One region of the Paenibacillus sp. GYB006 genome, then DNA from elsewhere that is predicted to be linked to it. Evidence: riboswitches for the same ligand, from Rfam matches in the RefSeq annotation. Region 1 holds a riboswitch; the other holds the start of a gene.
The links. A riboswitch is a leader RNA that binds a small molecule or an ion and turns the genes downstream of it on or off. The one in region 1 is predicted to bind S-adenosylmethionine.
Positions count from the first base shown of each region.

Region 2: another riboswitch for S-adenosylmethionine. It lies ahead of PV403_RS15870 (methionine ABC transporter ATP-binding protein); the one in region 1 lies ahead of metA (homoserine O-acetyltransferase MetA).

Region 1 covers NZ_JARBDA010000001.1:519,214-526,924, reverse strand. Annotated here, with positions in the region: gene PV403_RS02615 (cation:proton antiporter) at 1-520, shown strand, start outside; gene PV403_RS02610 (YitT family protein) at 557-1,438, shown strand; gene mqnC (cyclic dehypoxanthinyl futalosine synthase) at 1,530-2,669, opposite strand; gene PV403_RS02600 (aminotransferase class I/II-fold pyridoxal phosphate-dependent enzyme) at 2,800-3,972, opposite strand; gene PV403_RS02595 (aminotransferase class I/II-fold pyridoxal phosphate-dependent enzyme) at 3,965-5,149, opposite strand; gene metA (homoserine O-acetyltransferase MetA) at 5,178-6,095, opposite strand; SAM riboswitch class I at 6,244-6,374, opposite strand; gene corA (magnesium/cobalt transporter CorA) at 6,805-7,711, shown strand, end outside.
Region 2 covers NZ_JARBDA010000006.1:190,024-197,734, forward strand. Annotated here, with positions in the region: gene PV403_RS15840 (NAD(P)/FAD-dependent oxidoreductase) at 1-496, shown strand, start outside; gene PV403_RS15845 (YuzB family protein) at 515-766, opposite strand; gene PV403_RS15850 (NifU family protein) at 848-1,096, shown strand; gene PV403_RS15855 (SDR family oxidoreductase) at 1,144-1,914, opposite strand; gene PV403_RS15860 (MetQ/NlpA family ABC transporter substrate-binding protein) at 2,047-2,886, opposite strand; gene PV403_RS15865 (methionine ABC transporter permease) at 2,935-3,603, opposite strand; gene PV403_RS15870 (methionine ABC transporter ATP-binding protein) at 3,590-4,615, opposite strand; SAM riboswitch class I at 4,717-4,849, opposite strand; gene PV403_RS15875 (Cthe_2314 family HEPN domain-containing protein) at 4,968-5,687, opposite strand; gene PV403_RS15880 (UbiD family decarboxylase) at 5,746-7,521, opposite strand; gene PV403_RS15885 (COX15/CtaA family protein) at 7,683-7,711, opposite strand, start outside.

The DNA.
Region 1 (7,711 bases):
TGCTGAAGCAATCGGTGCTCTTCTCGTGGGACTGGTTCTTGCAGAAACAACTCACGCGAAGCGTATCGAACATTTAATTATGCCATTCAAAGATTTCTTTGGTGCCATATTCTTCTTCAGCTTCGGATTATCAATTGATCCTTTGTCGCTCGGTGGAGAAGCCGTTTGGCTGGCTCTGATTGCGGTCGTTGTTACTCTAATTGGTAACTTCGTAGCCGGAATGCTTGCGGGACGAAGTGCAGGACTTTCGACGAAAGCCTCCTCGAATATCGGTCTTACCATCGTATCGCGCGGTGAATTTTCTATTATTCTCGCGAACATGGCTCAAGCTGGCGGACTCATGCTGATTATCCAGCCTTTCGCTGCTATATACGTTTTGATTCTGGCGATCTTAGGACCACTGCTTACGAAAGAATCGAAACATATCTACCGTGGACTTAATAAACTATTTAAATTTGAAGACAACAAGAAGAAACCAAAACCTAAAGTGTTAAAAGAAAAACCTATAGATAATAAATAAAGGATCCGCAAATATGTAGGAAAAGGAGGAACAAAGATGAATCAATCTCCACACTCCGTTCTTTCCTCATCAGCCAAACTATCCTATCGAACATGGATAAAGAAATTACTATTTGTTATTCTTGGGGGAATTCTTGCTTCTATTGGGCTTGAGCTATTTTTACATCCGAATCAACTCATCATCGGCGGTGTAACAGGAATTTCAGCCATGTTCGCCTATCAAACCGAGATGCGATTAGGACTTTTCTTATTTTTGTTCAACTTGCCATTTATACTTCTTTCTTACCGAAGAGTTCAGAGGCAATATGCAATCCTAACGGTTCTTGGACTCGTTGTTCTTTCACTTAGCTCTCTCATGCTTCATTCCTTTCCTGCTCTTATTGAACATCCACTGCTTGCCGCGGCTTGCGGTGGGTTGTTCCTCGGAATTGGAATTGGGATGGTGTTATATGAAGGTGGTACGCTCGATACACTAGCGATCCGGCCGATGGATCACTCCTATAATAATCGATCTAAATATCGATTAGAACGGGTCATTATGCTGGTGAACTTGGTTGTGCTTACCGCTGCGGGAGTTACACTTGGGATGCAGCAAGCGATGTATTCCATCATCGCCTATCTAATTGCATTTGAAGGTGTTCACTTTTCTTTAAGAGGATATACCTTTAATCGAAAGATCTGTATCGTAAGTGCTGAGAAAGCGCGAATTGAACAATCCATTAAGACTCGGTTACACCGTGATCCCGAAGCATCTGTTGACAGAATAGAAGAGACAACACTTGGCTCCGAGCCATGGGCAACACTACCTGTACTATATTACAAAATACATCTATTTGAATCCCGCCGAATCAAATATATCGTTCGTTCTATCGATCCGCATGCTAGCATTCTATTCGATAGGGATATGAATCGATTATAAAAAAACCCTTTGACTTCAAAGTCAAAGGGTTTTTCCTATTTACATCAAGCATAGCAGCTATGCTTGTACGCTTTATTTTATATAAGAAAAATTAGTTCTGCATAACAAAATCATTCACAACCGCACGATCCGATTCATCAAAAACACGAAGAATTTCGTATTTCGTATTTCGCTGAGCAGGAATATTGCCTGTTTCACGAATCAAATCCAGAATGGAATGAATATTAACTTTATGGGTTGCACCCGCAGCAGACACTACATTCTCTTCAATCATCGTACTGCCAAAGTCATTACATCCATATCGAAGCGAAAGTTTACCTACCTCAGGCCCCATCGTTACCCATGAAGACTGAATATTCTTGATATTATCGAGGAACAAACGACTAATTGCTACTGTTTTTAGGTACGCTTCTGGTGTTTGACGCTCTTTTTTGAGGTTTGTGTTGTCAGGCTGGAAAGTCCATGGAATAAACGCAAGGAATCCTTCCGAATCATATCCGTTCTGAATACATTCATCTTGAGCATCACGTACACGTTGTAAATGTAAAGCTCTCTCTTCCATCGTTTCACCAAAACCGATAACCATCGTAGCCGTTGTATTCATACCAATACGGTGCGCGGTTTGCATCACGTCCATCCAGTCACGCCATGAGCCTTTTTGACGACTGATTTTGCGGCGTGTCCGATCATCGAGGATCTCAGCGCCCCCACCTGGAAGCGAATCAAGTCCAGCTTCATGAATTTGACGCACCACTTCTTCTAGAGAAAGTCCGTCCGATACTTCTTTCATCTTCATAATCTCGGCTGGTGAGAAAGAATGCATCGTAATATTAGGGAATCGTTCCTTAATACCGCGAAGCAAATCAGTGTAGTAGCTGAATGGTAAATTCGGATTGGTACCACCCTGCATCAGGATTTCAGTTCCGCCTACATCTTCTGTTTCCTTGATCTTTTGGAAAATGAGCTCATCGGGTAATACATAACCTTCATCAGAGCCTGGTCTGCGATAGAACGCACAAAAACGACAGTATACGTCACACACATTCGTGTAGTTAATATTTCTGCCAATAACAAAAGTGGTAATTGGTTCGGGATGCATCCGCTTCATAATCACATTAGCTGCTTCACCGATTTTTTCAACTTCATCAGATTCAAACAAAGCAATAGCGTCTTCTACATTCAGACGCTCTCCGTTCAACGCTTTATTTAAGATATGGTTCACCGCACTCATACGGCAGCCTCCCTTATCATTAGAAATGTAACAATAATATCAAATATTGTCTTGTCTATCGTAACATAGGATACATGTGAAAAGAAGCACCTTATGCTAGCATGCTTCTTTTGAGAATAAAAATCTTATGTTATGTGTTAGATAATGCCTGATCTAAATCGGCAATTAAATCATCAATATCTTCAAGTCCAACGGAGAAACGAAGCAAACCATCTGTTATTCCTCGCTCTAGTCTAAAGTCTTTCGGCATCGCTGCATGAGACATCATTGCAGGATAGGACAAGATACTCTCAACTGAACCCAGACTTACGGCAACAAGAGGCAAGCGAACTTTATTGAGGACGGCTTTCGCTCGGTCTCCTGAACCTACATCAAATGATACCACTGCACCGTAGCCAGTAGACTGTTTCTCATGTACTTCTCGCCCAGGATGATGAAGTAGTCCCGGATAGTATACAGCAGGAATGTCAGAACGGTTAGTAAGCCAAGCTGCAAGTTTCGTCGCACTGATCTCGGAATGAGCCATACGAGCGCCAAGCGTCTTCATTCCTCTCATGAGCAGCCAGGATTCTTGCGCGCCAAGTACAGTGCCAAGTCCATTTTGAAGCTGCTTCAGCTGCGCGCCAATCGCTTCTGTTCTTGCTACAGCAAGCCCCGCAAGTACATCGCTGTGTCCACCAAGGAATTTAGTGGCACTATGGAGTACAATATCTACTCCTTGCTCAATCGGCTTTTGGTAATAAGGTGTCATGAACGTATTATCAAGCAGCGTCAGAAGACCCTTTTCCTTCGCCCATTCGGTAATGCCTGCTACATCTGTAATACGCAGTGTCGGATTTGATGGTGTTTCCATATATACAGCTTTTGTATTTGGACGGTAAGCGGCTTTTACATTTGCTAGATCCGTCATATCTACGAACGTAGTCTCAATATTCATCCGAGTAAGAATGCTGCTTAGCAAGCGGTATGTTCCGCCGTACACATCTTCCGTGGCGATAATATGATCGCCTGCAGACAGAATCATAAGAGAACTTGAAATGGCAGCCATCCCCGAAGAATAAGCAAAACCACGTACTCCTCCCTCTAGAAGAGCGATATAATCTTCGAGCGCCTGCCGTGTTGGATTGCCAGAACGGCTGTAATCATGAGTTGGCGGCGAAAAAATATCATGATGGTGGAACGTGGATGCTTGGTATATAGGCACACTGGATGCGCCGGTTGTCTCATCGATCTCTGCTCCAAAATGCAGCAATTTTGTATCGAATTTATAATCGTTTTGCTGGTCTTCTTTTTTGTTAGCCACGAACAACACTTCCTTCCAGCTCTAAAGCTGCCTCGTGAAATGCAGCATGTAAGTCCTGAATAATATCATCAATATGTTCAATTCCAACGGAGAAACGCAGCAGCCGATCATCGAGACCTACTGCATTACGAATCTCGACTGGAATATCCGCATGAGTCTGCACCACAGGGTACGTCATTAGTGACTCTACCCCGCCCAAACTTTCTGCAAAGGCAATGAGTTTGATATGTCTTAGAATAGGATCCACATAACGAGCGTCTTTCACTTTAAAAGACAGGATGCCTGTATTTCCACTAGACTGTCTTTTTTGGACTTCATAAGACGGGTGATCCGGCAAGGCAGGGTAATAAACATCTGTAATCAGTTCATGGGACAGCAAAAATTCAGCTACCTTTGTTGCATTATATTCGTGGCGTTCCATACGCAGCGCAAGCGTCTTCATTCCCCGCATTAACTGGTAACTATCGCTCGGAGATAACACGGCCCCTATCGAATTATGGAGAAAAGCGATCTCTTCCGAGATTTCTTTGCCTTTCGTGACAATAAGACCAGCCAGTACATCGTTATGTCCACCAAGATATTTCGTAGCACTGTGCATTACGATATCCGCACCAAGTTCAAGCGGACGCTGGAAAAATGGTGTAAGCAGTGTATTATCTACAATGGACAAAATTTCGTGTTTTCTAGCCCATGTACAGACTTCTTTAATATCCGTGATCATCATCAGCGGGTTCGTCGGAGTTTCAATGAAAATCGCTTTTGTATTTTCCTGGCGCACCTTCTCGAGGGCCTCTAAATCGTTCGTATCTACATAGCTTGCTGTAATTCCATTCTTAGCAAGGATCCGCTCCACAAGACGATATGTTCCCCCATATAGATCAAGTGAAATGATCAGGTGATCCCCTTGCCCAAACTTAGCGAAAATCGTCATGATGGCTGCCATACCAGAACTGCATGCAAAACCTGCATCCCCTGATTCTAGTTCAGCTGCAGCTTCTTCCAGTACTTTTCGAGTTGGGTTTGTCGTACGTATGTAATCAAATCCCGTGCTTTTTCCAAGTTCGGGATGTCTAAATGCAGTCGATTGATAGATTGGAAAATTAACCGCTCCAGTTACAGGTTCTTTAACTGATCCTATTTGTGCGAGCTTACTTTCTAATTTCAGCTTGTTTTCCATAATGTGATGTCCCCCTTATATACATAGACTAGTTTTGTGTTTCAAGGTCATAGGGTGTTGCTTGGTAAACATAGTAGTTAAGCCAGTTCGAGAACAATAAGTTTGCATGTGCTCTCCAGCTGGACAACGGTACCTTGCTTGGGTCATCATTCGGAAAATAGTTATTAGGCAGTTTCACATCTAATCCTCTCTCCTTATCGCGGTCATATTCCCACTTTAAGGATAACGGATCATATTCGGAATGCCCTGTAACAAAAATTTGTTTGCCATCCTCGCTAGCCACAATATATACTCCGGCTTCTTCCGACTCTGCTAAAATATCAAGCCCAGCCACTTTCTCTATATCTTCTCGGCGTACTTCGGTATGACGAGAATGCGGAGCAAGGAATAACTCATCAAATCCTCGAAGGAGTTTTACATGTGATTTACTTAACGTGTGTGGAAACACACCGAAACATTTTTCAGGAAGTGCCACTTTGGGTACATTAAAATGGTGATAAAGCCCTGCTTGTGAAGCCCAACAGATATGCATCGTAGAAGTCACATTCGCTTTGGACCAGTTAAAAATCTGCTGAATTTCTTCCCAATATGTTACTTCTTCAAATTCCATCTGTTCTACCGGGGCCCCCGTAATGATCAGTCCATCGAAGCGCAGATCCTTTACTTCATCAAACGTTTTGTAAAACATATCGAGATATTCTTGAGACGTGTTTTTTGAAACATGCGATTTTGGATGAATTAGAATTACATCCACTTGAAGAGGTGTATTGCCAATGAGCCGGAGTAACTGGGTCTCCGTTGTCTCTTTCGTAGGCATCAAATTGAGAATACCAATACGTAAAGGGCGAATGTCCTGTTTGAAAGCATGCGTTTCATCCATAACAAAAATATTCTCACTTGCGAGGATTTCTTTAGCTGGTAAAGTATCAGGGATTTTAATGGGCAAGGGTAATTCCTCCTTAAAAACGTTTTGTTGGTTAATAGAGTGAGAGGTTCGTAAGGAAGCGAATTTATTTCCACGGAAGATACAAAAAAAACGACCTATCCCATTACACTTGAGAAAAGGCCGCCCATCCGTATACGGTAATGCTCCTCTCTCATCTCTCAATTCAAGTTATAGTCCACAATCGGCATATAACTTAAATAGCAAGAATTAGCACCGTGCGATCGCTCGCCGGTTGCTGTGGCTTCTAAGGGCCAGTCCCTCCACCACTCTTGATAAGATTTCGCTGTATTCAATTTTACAATAAAGAACAATTCACTAATTGTTACCATTACTCTATAGCAAGAGGTATGTTTCCGTCAAGAACTGGATTTATAACGTTACTTAAAAAACAAGTCACCACTATGAAAATCCGGACATAAGATATGTCATAAACATTTTATCTTGATTGCTGAAATATAGCACGTTATACTAAGAATCAGTGTCAATTTAAACATAATGGGGTGACAAAAATGGACGGCGACCCGAGGCCTGACTGGCAGCCGAATGATTATAACAGCATAGGATGTACCATCAGCTTGCCGGCTAACGGGACGCGTAATTTCTGATGTTTGCCCTCTTTGTACCTTTTGTCGGCACTGATGTTCACATTCCTTAGTTATTCAGCTTGTCCCGCTTAAATTCCGGGAGTTTACTTAAGGAGTGGTTCAAAATGAAGATTAGATATGTTAACCAAGGAGTTTTCACTTCGCTTGATCATATTGAAGATACACTGACTCCACCTGAAGAAGGCTTTTATTGGATCGATGCGGATGTAGACGATCTCGCCATTCTTCAACCTATATTTCACATGCATGATCTTGCTGTAGAAGACTGTCTGAGTGATGAAGAGCAGCGTCCGAAGCTTGAAATCTATGAAAGTCATTATTTTATCGTTGTGAATAGTATCCGTTTTGATGACGAGGAAATATTTTTACGTGCGGTCAACGTTTTCCTCGGTAGACATTATATTATTACGGTAACGAAGCAGAAAGTAAATGAACTGCGAACACTGAAACCGATCCTCTGGGAGCAGGAAGTAAATTCGCCCGATCGTTTCTTATACCTGCTTATTGATTCCATTGTAGATAACTATTTCACAGTAGGTGACCGGCTCGAAGCAAGAATTGAAAAACTCGAAGAAGATATTTTAATGCATACCAAGAAAAGTCATCTGAATGAAATTATAGGTCTCAGAAGTGAGATTTTATGGCTCAAGAAGGGGCTTGGTCCTCAAAAAGAAGTCATTAATACACTTAATAAAAAGGATCTGCGTCTCATTGATGATCAATTGCAAAAATACTTTAGTGATATCTATGAGAATGCGGTAAAAATATCAGAAACATTTGATACTTATCGGGATTTGATGGGTAACTTACGAGAAGCTTATCAGTCCAGTATTTCCAACCGGGCCAATGAGATCATGCGTGTGTTTACGGCCATAACTACCGTATTTATGCCACTGACACTGATTACCGGGATCTATGGAATGAATTTCAAGAATATGCCTGAGCTAGATTATAAATATTCATATTTTATAGTCATTGGGATTATAGCAGCGCTTGGGATCACGATGTACC
Region 2 (7,711 bases), on a different contig from region 1:
TGTAGGAGAATGGTTTGCAGAACATCAGGTAGAGATTAAAAATCATATTTCGGTATCCAGGGTTGAACCCCATGCCATTTATAATCGGGATGAAGAAATCGTAACTGATGCGGTAATATGGACAGCAGGAATTCAGCCTGTAAAAATCGTCCGTGATCTAAATGTACAGAAAGATCCCCAAGGCCGAGTTACTCTTAATGAGTATTATCAAATTCCTGAATATCCTGAAGTATATGTTGTGGGTGACTGTGCGAGCCTTCCTTTTGCACCAAGCGCACAGGCTGCAGAAGTGCAAGGAGAACAAATTGCACATATCATTCATGCATTTTGGAAGAATGAAAAACCCAAAACCGAAGCTCTCAAACTGCGCGGTACTCTAGGAGCACTCGGCAAGAAAGCTGGTTTTGGGCTTATGGGTAAGACATCGATGATGGGACGTGTTCCGCGGATTCTGAAAAGCGGTGTCCTCTGGATGTCGAAACGTCATCTGGGTTAAAAAAGAGAGTCTCTCCCTTTAAAGATCCAGGTCATTCCATGCGTCAATTTCTGCAATTTTGGACAAAATGGCTTCATGTAGTTCCTTTGCACTTGTTGCTGTGACAACTTCCCCATTCACAAGAGCAAATGGAGTATTGCTGCATTGTCCGCAATTAGTGAGGCATCCGTATTCGATTACATCGTATTCGAGGTTTTCTTCCAGTGCCTCAAAGACCTCATCCGTTCCAAAATGCATGTTGTTGGTACAAAATTCAATAATGGGTCTCAAATTATTCACCTGCTTTAGTTTTGACCATTTTATTTTGACTTTAATTGTACTATAATAAAGGGAAGGAAAGGAGTTGACAATATGAGCGAAAACGTACAAAGCAGCACCATGTATGATGAAGTTCTAGAAGTTCTTGATAAACTTCGCCCATTCCTGCAACGCGATGGCGGTGACGTGGAATTGGTTGATGTTGAAGACGGCATCGTTAAGCTGAAACTAATGGGTGCTTGTGGTAGTTGCCCAAGCTCCACCATTACATTAAAAGCAGGGATTGAACGCGCACTCGTTGAAGAAGTAGAGGGCGTACAAGAAGTAGTTCAAGTATTCTAATCATCCCCTCAGCATATAAGAGAGTCCCGAATAGGGGACTCTCTTCTTTATTCTGTAATGGTTGGACGAATAGGATCGAGTCCTCCCGATATATCCATAATATTCCCAGTTATAAAGTCCGATTGATCCTGACATAGGTAATGAATAACTCTTGCCACATCTTCTCCGCTTCCTGGTCTTCCTCTTGGTGTCTCCTTATCAATTAACCCACTTACTTGTTCAATGGTCATCTCTTTATGCGCTCCCCGAATATCACCAGGGCAAATCATATTTACGGTAATGCCATAAGGTGCTTCTTCGACCGCAAGCGTCTTTGTAAAAGAAACAAGCCCTACCTTCGCGGAGGCATAAACCGCCCGCTGTGGCCAAGATCTCGCTTCACCCGCATGACTGAATCCGAAATGGATAATACGTCCCCAATTTTTCTTCCGCATACCCGGAAGCACCCGGTGATCTAACAACATCGTCCCTACCAGGTTTCCTTGCGTTAACATCATAATGTCTTCTTGCGTATATTCCGAAAACAGCTTCCGCTCCCTAATGAAAGGACCGGCGTTGTTTATAAGTATATCCACTACACCAAGCTTATGCTCTACTGTTGAGATCAACCGTTCGATATCTTCTGCCTTACATATGTCCGCCTGTACTGCGATGCAACGAACACCCAGCTTTTTGACGGCGGCGCATAATTCCTCTGCTTCCTTCTGACTATGCACATAATTCAGAGCAATATCATACCCTTCTGCTGCAAGCCGAAGTGCTGTCATCTTGCCAAGTCCCTTTGCGCTTCCTGTAATCAGAGCGACTTTGTTGTCCAATATCCCTTCCTCCTCCTAAAAAGAGCGGTTCCTACTCAGTATAATATAGCTGGAGTAATAAGAAAAGAAAGGAAGGATTTCTAGAGAAAAAGAACCTGCCTCTGTGAACAGAGCGCAGGTTCTTCGTCATTTTTAGAATGCAGGAACGATCGCTCCCGCATAGTTATCTTCAATGAACTTCTTGATTTCATCGGAATTCAGAGCAGCATTAAGCTTTTGTACAGCCTCATCATTCTGATTGTTCTTACGAGCGACAAGCAAGTTCGCATAAGGAGATTCTTCATCTTCAATGAACAAGGCATCCTCAAGTGGATTTAAATCAGCTTCAAGTGCGTAGTTTACATTGATTACAGCGAGATCTACTTCGCCCAGTTGTCTTGGAAGCATAGCTGCGTCCAGTTCAACGATTTTCACATTTTTCGGATTCTCCGCAATGTCACTGATTTTAGACTCTACATTCGTGTTGTCTTTCAGTTTAATAACGCCGTTTTTATCAAGCAACATCAGGGCACGACCACCGTTCGTAGCATCATTAGGGATTGCGATCTTCGCACCCTCTTTTAATTCATCTGCAGATGTAACGGTGTTGGAATAAGCTCCAATAGGTTCTACATGAACATTGTTAAGTGCAACGAGGTTCAAACCGCGTGTTTCATTCTCGTTCTCAAGATAAGGCTTGTGCTGGAAGAAGTTTGCATCCAGTTGGTTTTGAGACAATTGCACATTAGGCTGTACATAATCGTTAAAGATGGTGATCTCCAGGTCAATACCTTCTTCTGCGAGGATCGGCTTTACTTGCTCCAAAATTTCAGCATGCGGTACAGGTGATGCTCCTACTCGAAGGGTGACTCTTTTATCTGTCTGACCGCTATCGCCACTTCCTGTCGTATCATTACCAGCAGAATCATTTCCACATGCAGCTAGAACTAGTACCAATGCGAGTGTAAGACCAGACAATAACCATTTTTTCATCGTTAAACCCTCCTAATTTAGTAAATCCCTATCTCTTAAAGCGAATTGCTATTTACGTGTAAAATGTTTGACTAATCTGTCCCCTGCCATCTGCAGGACTTGTACCAGAATAATCATAACGATAACCGCAACAATCATCACTTCTCGTTCATACCTGTAATATCCATAGTTAATGGCTAGAGCACCAAGTCCCCCGCCGCCAACCATCCCGGCCATTGCGGTGTAGGATATGAGTGTGACCACCGTGATCGTAATTCCTGCAAGTAAACCAGGAAGAGCTTCGGGCATGAGCACCTTCATTATAATCTGCCCAGTTGAAGCCCCCATCGCTTGCGATGCTTCGATAACACCTTTGTCGACTTCACGCAGAGAAGTCTCCACGAGCCTTGCAAAGAAAGGTGCCGCACCTACCACCAGCGGCGGGATTGTTCCCACCACCCCGATTGTTGTGCTAACAATCGCTTTTGTAATCGGAAGCATAGCAACAATCAGAATAATAAAGGGGACCGAACGCAAGATATTTACGATAAAAGAAAGTACAGTGTATATAACACGATTTGGCATAGAAGCAGATCGTGAAGTTAAAAACAGGATAATGCCCACCGGCAATCCAATAATAAAAGTAAAGATTCCGGATACAAGCAGCATACTTAGTGTCTCTAAGGTAGCTTTTTGAATCTCATCCCAGTTAATTACGGAAAAATCAAGACCCACTATTTAGCACCTCCACTTCAAGACCTTGCATTGTCAAGGATTCAACCGTTCTTAAAATCTGTTCAGGATGTCCCTCTAAACGAACCATCAACTGACCATACGGCATCTGCTTGATTGTAGAGATTGTTCCTTGCAAGATTGCAAAATCCACTCCGGTTTGCCGCACAGTCTGCGATAAAATCGAATCATAGGTTTTACTTCCCAGAAAGGTGATTTTTACCGTTTGTGAATGTTCTAAATGCGAAGCCTGAATGGCTTCCACCATTAGATCGCTAACTTCCGTTTCCCGTAAAATAAATTCTTGGGTAACGGGATGTTGCGGTTTCAGGAATACTTCTGCCACCGGTCCTTCTTCTACAATCCCACCTTGATGAATAACAGCCACCCGATCACAGATGGTCTGAATTACATGCATCTCATGGGTGATGAGTACAATCGTAAGATTGTACTTCTGATTAATATCAAGCAACAACTTAAGTATGGAGTTCGTTGTCTGCGGATCAAGCGCTGAGGTCGCTTCATCACACAGCAGAACTTGAGGATCGCTTGCCAGCGCTCTTGCTATACCTACACGTTGTTTTTGTCCTCCGGACAGTTGAGAAGGATATTTGTTACTGTGGTTTGTAAGTCCAACCAGTTCAAGTAATTCCTTCACCTTTTGATCCACTTTCTTGTTGTCCGTTTTTACTAAACGAAGCGGGAATGCGATATTCTCGTAAACGGTGGCAGAACTCAGCAGATTAAAATGCTGAAAAATCATCCCTATTTTGCGCCGCTGCGCTTGAAGTTGCGATTTATTTAATTTCGTCATATTAATGCCGTCTACATATACTTCACCCGATGTTGGACGCTCTAATAAGTTAATCAACCGAATCAGTGTACTTTTCCCTGCTCCGGAATGACCAATCACACCAAAGATTTCGCCTTTATGAATAGACAAATCAAGCCCTGAAAGCGCAGTGGTTACCTGCTTTCCTTGTCCGTAATCTTTGCGGATATTTTTTAATTCAATCAATACGGTACCTCCTTGCCTTGCGGTCATTCTCATTTTGACTCATAGACACAAAAAACCCCCTTTTTCACAGAAAAAGAGGGCATCAATAGTTAAACGACTCCTTCTCATCTGCCAAGACCAAAACGTATGATCTTGAAGGATTTAGCACCATGTCATCCTATATAGAAAAACGCTCTATAAAGAATCGGTTGCCGGGCTTCATAGGGCCTGTCCCTCCGCCACTCTCGATAAGAATGATATGCAATTATGAATAATGATAATGTCGAATGTTGACGTTTGCTAAACAAAATTAATTGTTTCAGAAACTTAGTGAAAGTATATGATATTTCATAACACTTGTCAAAGGAAAATATTAAGAGCGAACCGTTTGTTTTTTCCAAGTGCTAATCATGTACTCAAAGGATTCATGTAAGCTTCTCGAGACTAAATCCACACCAAGTTCCAGATCGGAAGTAAATGCTTTAAGGTCTTCCAGTTTCACTTTTCCATGCAGTGCTTGATGCCTTTGCCATAAATCATCTTGCATCTCCACATTCATATGATGAATCTCTGTGTTTCGCCTTTTACGAAGACGGTTCATGGGCTGATGATACTTATCTTTCAGGCTGCTTAATTTGATGAGAAGCGTCTTATGCTTTGGTTGCCCTTCGAGCTGTTTCAGAACCGTGAAATAGGAAAAATGTGCTTTGATTCTGGATGTTTCTAAATGATACCAGTCATCTAGAACATTACCCAGTTTGTCTAAGGTTGCAAACATACGGATGAAGCCGTCCTTGTAAAAGTATACGTATCTGGCATAATCGGCTTTTTCATCCGGCCCCATATCATCCGTTGATGCAGCATGGACCTTCGCCGCATAAATAGAAGCAGCAAACGAACTTTGTTCGAGCTCATCTAAAGATGTTATTAGTCCGCGGGTCCATATTTCCAATTCACGATAATCATGTGTTGGGTCAGTACTCTCTTTTATTTCATTCATAAGTAACTGCAACATACGCGCCATTGCATCCATGGCTTCTTTCAAGTATCCCGAGTTCACCCGGGGTGGTTCACCTAATAAAGTACGCAGCATATGAACATCCTCCCTGCACCTCATTTTTCCCCATCCAGGCACACAGAATCCCTGCTTCTTATTGGACCTTTGCGAAATATGATTTCCAGCGCGAATCGACGAGTTCCACAATATCTTCCCGCGGAATGACTTCTTCAGGGTAACCCGGCTTCATCCGTGCATCAATCACGATCGGCAAGGAGTACCCAATATGATTCCGTTTCACTGAAGTATCTGCATACATGTCACTTGCTGGATTAAAGCGAGTAAACACGGTCCATAAGAAGGACATCTGATTTTTCGCTGTTTCTTGTGCATGATCGACCAGAATGACGAGCGGCCAAGTCTGTTCTAGTGCCCCAAAACGTTCTACGAGCCGGCCTGCAAGTTCTGGTTCTTCCTCATAGGAAGCTCCCTCTACAAGCAATACCCCGCCGCAGTAAGGTTTGATATCGGATATTTCATTCACAAATCCACCTTCGTATGTGCGAGGAAGATCGCGCATTTTTTCTCCAACACCGACTAGGATGGCTTTACTTCCATGGTTCAGCTTATGACCGGTATAATCCAGCGTATCATGTGAAGTATGATCAAAAATAAACAGATCCGTCTTGGGATCAAACCGTTCTAGTACCGTTTCAATCAATGTCGTAAAGTTAGATAAATCAATCGCCTGATCGGTTAAAATCAAAAATTTGGTCAAAGACAATTGTCCTTGTCCAAGTATGCTGAATCCGGAGACTAATGCCTCACGCGAATAGCTTTCCCGTACAACAGCAGAAGCAAGCGCGTGAACTCCGCTTTCCGCATAGGCCCACAAATCTTTCACCGTCGGCATGACAATGGAATAAGCGGGAGATAATAAGCGCTGCACGAATTCTCCGAGATAGTAATCTTCTTGACGTGGTTTACCCACAATCGTCATCGGATAAATCGCATCTTTGCGGTGCCACATCCGTTCCACGTTCAAGATGGGAAACTCATGAGCCAAAGAATAATAACCGAAATGGTCGCCGAATGGCCCTTCCATTCTACGCTCGTGAGGCGGCACAATTCCTTTGATTACAAATTCTGCTTCAGCCGGCATGCGGTGTCCCCCGAACGGGTCATCAACCATTTTCAGCTTGTCCCCCATGATTAGAGATGCCATGAGCAGTTCCGGAAGTTTCTCCGGGATAGGAGCAATCGCAGACGCAATGAGAGCGGGAGGTCCACCTAGAATGACAGATACCGGTAACCCTTGCCCGCGCTGTTCAGCTTCATGGTAATGAAATCCGCCGCCTTTTTGAATCTGCCAGTGCACGCCTGTTGTATGATCATCATAAATTTGAATCCGATACATCCCAAGGTTATGATCTTTATGATCATCCGGATGTTCTGTATAAACAAGCGGCAATGTTAAAAATGGACCTCCGTCCAGCTGCCAGCTCGTTACCTTCGGAAGCATCTTCAGCGGGGTTTCTGTTTGATTTGCAGATAAAATGGGTGCCTCACTTCGCTGCACTGTTTTTAAACCTACTTTTAGCGCCTCTTTAATCAAGCCTCGTTCATTCCAGAGTGCTTTTGGTGTAGGGGGCATAAGCGTTTTCGTTGCACCAACAATGGATTTCATGAGTTCTTCAGGTCTTGGTCCAAATGCCATATCTACTCTACGGCTCGTGCCGAACATATTCGTGAGTACCGGAAAAGGAGTTCCTTTTACGTTTGTAAATAACAAAGCAGGTCCCTGCTCCTCAATGACACGTCTATGGATTTCTGCTATCTCTAAGTAAGGATCAACAGGCGCGTCGATAATAACAAGGTCTTTTTCCTGTTGTAATTTGGTTACAAACTCACGTAAATTTGAATAAATCAATGTGGAAGATCCTCCTTTATAAAACAAAGCCCTGCGAAATCTAATTCGTGGACTTTGTCATTTACATATGCAGCCTTCGGACAGGCACTAGCATTTATTGTACACTGTCCCGCTATTTTTTTCCAAGATACATCTGTTGTATCCAGTTATTTATCTACCTTTTATGAGCGATGAATACCTGCCGGTTTAG